DNA from 2 places in the Paenibacillus sp. JT31N11 genome. Region 2 is predicted to be linked to the other one. Evidence: riboswitches for the same ligand, from Rfam matches in the RefSeq annotation. Region 2 holds a riboswitch; the other holds the start of a gene.

The links. A riboswitch is a leader RNA that binds a small molecule or an ion and turns the genes downstream of it on or off. The one in region 2 is predicted to bind ZMP and ZTP.
Region 1: another riboswitch for ZMP and ZTP. It lies ahead of AC0YNV_RS39090 (IMP cyclohydrolase); the one in region 2 lies ahead of AC0YNV_RS23940 (DJ-1/PfpI family protein).

Annotation. Positions count from the first base shown of each region.
Region 1 covers NZ_JBWDNQ010000030.1:40,829-44,059, forward strand. Annotated here, with positions in the region: gene AC0YNV_RS39085 (helix-hairpin-helix domain-containing protein) at 140-361, opposite strand; gene AC0YNV_RS39090 (IMP cyclohydrolase) at 537-1,256, opposite strand; ZMP/ZTP riboswitch at 1,307-1,384, opposite strand; partial or broken gene AC0YNV_RS39095 (IS110 family transposase) at 1,791-1,925, shown strand; gene AC0YNV_RS39100 (alpha/beta hydrolase family protein) at 2,129-3,231, opposite strand, start outside.
Region 2 covers NZ_JBWDNQ010000007.1:297,120-300,350, forward strand. Annotated here, with positions in the region: gene AC0YNV_RS23935 (MFS transporter) at 1-1,153, shown strand, start outside; ZMP/ZTP riboswitch at 1,246-1,325, shown strand; gene AC0YNV_RS23940 (DJ-1/PfpI family protein) at 1,393-1,941, shown strand; gene AC0YNV_RS23945 (NIPSNAP family protein) at 2,090-2,407, shown strand; gene AC0YNV_RS23950 (hypothetical protein) at 2,560-3,231, opposite strand, start outside.

The DNA of each region.
Region 1 (3,231 bases), on a different contig from region 2:
ATCTTTAACTAACCGTTACTGCAATGAAAAAGCAGCTGATCGATGTAACCAGCTGCTGATCATCCTTCTATCTGCCAGAAAGCAAGCTCCTCCACTATCGTACCCTTAACGGAAAAATGAATGTGCATAATTCCGTAGCTTAAGATCTGTCAGCGAACGAAAGTCCCTTAGCGGCGAGTTCTTGACGGATAATATCTAACGCTTTTGGTCCCATACCATGCAACTTCAGAACCTCGGCTTCGCTGATCATCGTGAACTGTTCAAGCCGAAAGTATCCAGCTCCGGCGAGTGCTCGTTGTGCTGGTTTGCCTATCCCGGTCGGAAGGTCGTTTTCAGGTTTTGGTTCATTGATATTTGTCAACGCTATTTCTCCCTTCTCCTTAAGTAGTGATTTCCGATCTTGAATTGATGATTGTAAGTTTCTCTCTATCATAGCAGGTAATATATGTCATGAGTTCTTATCGACTGCTCCTTTTTGAAATAACGCGTTTGGGAAGGTTTTTTGAGCTGCCGTGGCAGCTCCTTCGTAAAGCTATCTATCGTGCTTCGTTAGCTGAATGCTTATTTCGAATTTGGAATTGAATATCTTGATTTGAAACATGAATAAACTTTACCAACAATGCGATTTTGTTTTCAGCATTGATGCGTTCCCAGTAAAAGTCTGCTATATCATTAATTGAATCGAATAGTGGTACTTCGAAAGGGTCGCCTTCAAATGGTTTTAGTACAGCATTCTGCTCTGAGTTGTACGTGTGAATGCAGTGACCAATGCCACTCTTAAATTTACTGTATTGATAACTATTGCGTAAGCAAACTGAAGGGTCGTTGTCGTGTGTTTTTAAAATCGACAAACTATACTGTTTAAGTTCTGTGTTTATCACGGCTGAAATTCTCGGTGTAAAGTGCGGAGCATCTGGTTCAAACTCTCGAAGCATTAACGATTGTTCAAAGGACCGGTTATGCTGCAACCCATCATAGATAGTATCAGTTTGATCACCATTCGAGACAATGTGCATGTTCACCCTATGTCGGATAGGATAATAAATAATAAGTGATGGATCTTCCATTTTGGCAGGATCAAATACTTTGTTCTTTACGCCCCATCCGTCCAGTTCAAAGACGCGGTTGCGGCTATTCACGCTTCTCCCCATAATCCAATAAACCTGTACATAATGCGACCTAGAAGGAGTCATTCCTACGATAAGCGTTCTTCCGGGATATGGGTTTTCAAACAAATCGTGTTGAACTGTTTTCATTGCTCTTGCTCCTCTCGAGTAAACATAAAGAGGTAAGGGGAAATTCCCCTTACCTCTGCCCAGGCGTACGGCCATAACCTATATGCTTCCTCATGGATCCCCATGCTTCGCCAGTCACATATAAGTTCTAAATTACTTCCAATAATAGAAATTACTGCTAGTAAAATCAATTATGACAATGGCTTAACTAGCACCAACGGAACTACGCTCTACTGTCCGTTAGCGTAGTAATAGCTACAGCCTATAAAAAAGTCGACAGCCTACTGTGTTGTTATTAAGCTCTCGTACCCGTTCGTATTATGAGGTCACCAGATCTTTCTGGTGGACCTCATTTTTATGTGGTCGTAAGATAGCGGTAGCCGGTGATCGAACGTTCGTACCCGTGGGACTTGGATCCCGAGAGCTATTCCGTTCATCCCCCTACTTGTTAAACCATGATTAGGCTGGTTGGGACAAAGATCCCGAATAACAAGCGATACTGTGGACGACAAGAAGGTTAGGGTTGCCGGTGAAAATAAGTTAAGGAGTGGTGGAATGAACCCTGTCATTGGATTGGACGTATCAAAAGGAGAAAGTCATGCACATGCTTTTTCAGATCGAGGAACGCCTTACGGAAAGACCTTTCGATTTGAGCACAATCTGGAGGGATTAGCCTCCTTCCTTCGTTATGGGTTTTACGATATAAAGTAATTCTGCGTAGTAATTAGGGTATCCTGCCCGTTCGTAACGACAGTTTCAACACATACCTTATATCTTATGTATCGAAAAAACCAGCCCCCTTAAAGGACTGGTTCACTGCAGCTAGCTATCGTCTCCGGTTTGGGCGTTTCCGTACCTCTGAAACGGTTGTCCACATTGGCCTGTTAGATTGATTAACGAATAAATTCAATTTCCGGGTGCTCCGGTGAAGGACCTTGGAGTAAATCGCCGGACATGTATCGCAAGTGTCGGTCGAAGAAAGCTATGACATAATCGCGTTGGACTGCAATTGCCTGCGCCGGATCGATGGTACCGATCGACTCTTGGATCACCGTATCGGGTAAGCCCAGCTTTTCTTTCAATTGTGGCAAAATCGCCGGGTAATCAGTAAACGTAAAATGCATGCCTTGAGGCGCGTTCAGATCAAGCTTCCAGCCGGCTGAATGCTCCCACAACGACTTCCAGTCCGGCCTCGTCAAGTGGGAATCGGGTCCTTCCTCCTTGTAATACCCTGAGCCCAACAACATGAAGGGCCGATCCAGACCTTCCGTCGCGACCGGAAGCAGAGAATCCGGCAAATAGCCTAACGTGCCGTCCATGAGTATGCCGGCATCGATGCGACTGTCATCGTGCATCGTTTGCAAGGCGGCGGCACCTCCGGCCGAATGACCGAATATGCCGATATGCGCAAGATCCATCGCTTCGCCAAGCCCATAAGGTAGCCGGCGCTGATCGGCGTCGGGATTTCCACCGGTAGAGAGTACAGCAAGCTGGTCAAGGACGAATCGAATGTCCAGCTCGCGTACGGCAAGCGACCCTATCACTGATTCCTTGCTCAGCTTTGGCAATGCCTGGATTTCGACCCTCCCGTCAGGAAATTCAACTTCGGACGCATCGTACGTATGATCAATAGTAACTACGACATAACCATGGCTGGCCAATTCCTCTGCTGCAATCGTGCCGGCCGTCCGCGGTACGCCGCTTCCTGGCGAGTACAGTACGACGGGATAGCCGCCACGGGCATTCGCGACCGGGGCAGCTATCCGACCGTGCGTCGTAATTCGCGACCAATTGATTGTCCCGGGCTTTATGCCGACGGAGGCAAGAGTCGTCTGCTCGTAGTGGGCGGCCGCTCCGGGCTGCATGTATGGGGCGAGCCGTCCGGGCTTCTGCTTGGCTGGATACCAGATGCTGATCATGAGTTCGCGCTTTTTGTCTTCCACCCACGGATCAGGCCGGCCCCGGTCAATCAGATGCAGCTCCGTCGTGCCGATCG
Region 2 (3,231 bases):
CATCTATGGGGCGATCTCCGTCTACAGCACTTTTTTTCCGCTTTATTTGAAGGAAACCGGCATGTCCAACTTTACGGTTGGCCTGCTGCTCGCCGGAGGCCCGTTCATCTCCCTCCTCTCCAACCCCTTCTGGGGATATTGGAGCGACCGGCTGGAGAATGCCAGGCGCGTTCTGCTCATGCTGCTGATCGGCAATGCCGTGGTCATGCAGATCGTCTTTTCTCTGAACGCGGGCTATCTTATCTTTACGTTCATGCTGCTCTATTTTTTCTTCCAGAGCCCGTTGTTCTCGCAAAGCAACAGCCTCAATCTCGATGTGGCCGACAAGACAGGCCTTAAGTTCGGCAGCTTCCGTCTGTGGGGTTCCCTCGGGTGGGCCGTTATGGCGGTGGCGACAGGACCGGTCATCGAGCGACTTGGCATTCATCAGCTGTGGATCGTGTACGGGGTGATGATGCTCATCTCCATCGCCCTGGCCTTGAAGCTGCCCCGCGGAGGCAAAACGGGCAGCCGTAAAGGAGCCCCGGTCGGTTATGGTCAAATATGGGCCAACAAACCGTTTATCATGTTCCTTGTCATCGGCGTTCTCATTTCGATTCCAAACTCCATGAACAACACATTTGTTTCGATCTATATCTCCGATCTGGGAGGCAAAAACTCTCTGATCGGCTGGTCCGCTTTTCTGTCATCCATCTTCGAGATTCCGGTTTACCTGCTATTTGACCGGTATTTGCGCAAAAGTCAACGAACGATGATTTTCTGTCTGGCCGTTGTCAGTCTGCTTTACGCGCTGCGCTGGTTTCTGATGTCGGTGGCGGAAACCCCTTATCAGATCATCTTCATTCAGGCCCTGCACTGTCTTACTTTTGCAGGTTATTATTATGTAGGCACGCAATTGACCGCCCTGCTCGTTCCGAAGGAATACCGGGCCTCGGGTCAAGCGGTATACGCCCTCAGCTGGGGAGGGCTGTCCGGGATCGTAGCGGGCGTCACCGGGGGCTGGATATTCCAGAATCTTGGCGCGCATGCGATGTACCGGATAAGCGCCGGGACGGCTTTGCTGGGCGTGGCGGGTTTTGCTCTCATGTACATGTTCATCATGAAAACCAGCCGCAAGAACCTGGAGGCACAGGGCTATAGCAGTGAAGGATGAAGGCTGAAGGCTAAACAAACCAGGCGGAGATTTATCTCCTTTTATCTCCTTGAACTTTCCAGCAGAAGAATGTAAGATTATAACACTAGCATGAAACGGTGCGTTACTGGCGTAAACATGGATAACCATGAGGGAGCGCACCGACAAACAGCCGTACGCCTGGGCAAAGTACTTGATTCTCTTCAGATCGGGTGCTTTTTTTGTTTTATACCAGACAAACGAGAGGCCGGTGTACGGGAATGAAGATGGCATTTATTTTATTTGACGGAATGACGACGCTGGATTTTAGCGGTTTTTACGAAGCTGTAACCTGGTTGGGCATTTTGGGAGTCAAAGAAGCGGTGTCATGGGATTTTTGTTCGACGAAGGCGGAAATCACGGATGATCGGGGATTAACCATAAAAATCCCGCATGTCTATCCGGATCTCTCCGGATATGATCTGATTTTTATCCCCGGCGGATTTTCTACAAGGCAGCTTAGGCATGACCCCGATTTTGTCTCGTGGGTGAAAACTGCACGCGATGTGGAGATTAAGGCGTCTGGTTTCTTGACTGATAAACGGGCTACGACGAACCCTTCTGCATATGACCTGCTTGCCCCTTATTGCTCAGAGGTCGTAAAGTCCCGCGTTGTCAGGGATGGCAATGTGTTCACGGGCGGCGGCGTCTCCGCATCCCTTGATCTTGGCTTGTTCCTCGTCGATTCATTAAGCACTCCGGAGGTCGCCCGGCAGGTTCAGGAAAAAATGGATTATCCCTATTATCGCCCCGGCCGGATGAGTGAATAGCAGACGGAATAGCCGGAATATCCGCAGCGGCCATTGCTTTTGACCGCAAAATGCGGGAATATATCAGATATGCCCCCTGTTGGCAGCGTCTTCACAGCGGGCAGGATCTAACAGGAAAGCAATCATTTTACCTAGGGAGGATATTAACTTGCTGTACGAACTGCGTATCTATTCCGTTCATGCCGGGAAGATGGAAGCCATGAATGCCCGTTTCGCCAACCACACCCTTGGAATTTTCAAACGCCTTGGAATGAAGGTTTATGACTTCTGGGTCGATCAGGAAGGACACTCCAAGCTGTATTACATCATGGAATACAACGATATGGACGAGCGGAACCGCCAGTGGGATGTATTCGGCCAGGATCCGGAATGGCTGGAAGTGAAACAGAAGTCGGAAGCGGACGGGCCGATTGTCGAACAAGTGGAAAAAGTCTTCATGCAGCGTGCGGGATATTTCCAGCGCTAAGCGGGGATGTTCCCTTGAACAACAAGAGAAACTGTGCATTTCTGCATGTGTATCAGGCCTTCGTGAAGCTGTTTCCCCTCCATCTGCCGCTCGCGTCTGGCGCACTTAAAATCAGCCTGTTGAGAAGGTTCCCAACAGGCTGTTTAGTTATATTATTTTCCATTAATAGCAGTTTGAGTCTGAAAGGGAGTCAGCGGAATTCCATCCGTATTGAATATAGAGCCGTCATCAGCCACATAGTTTAATTCGCTCGTATCTGTGCTAAAGAGCTTGAACTGTCCTGTTGAATCCTCGTAGAGCTCTTCCTTTACCGGGAGGCCGGTATCCTGATCGAGAAACTCAATGAGCTGCATATTGGCCTGCGTCGTGTCACTGATATAGGACTGATAGCTTTGCATAACCTTATTCAGGATTTTCCCGTCCGGTGCTTGCTCGGAGCCGACGGATGTCCAACTGCTGTCCTTGTAAAAGTCCTTTAGGGCACTAAAATTCAGGTTACCTAGATCGTATTTTTTAAATATATCCGGTTTGTCGGCCCTCTTAATTATTTTCCCGTTCACCGGATTCCCGCTCAGATCCCTTTGAACAATAATCAGATCGTTGCCGCCGTTGACATAGTAGGTGCTCTGATAGCGCAGCAGCTGATGATCTGCCGAATATTCCTTGGTATCCGACCTGTTATCCTTGGTTTCCGGGTTGTACCAACGTTCGGTCGTGATATTTTGGCTGCCGTCGGTTCTCGAGTATACGTCCTTGCTGTATTGGATCGTTCCCTGTGCGGCGACCGGTGCATCCGACGCATCCGCAGGCGCTGGCACTGAAAT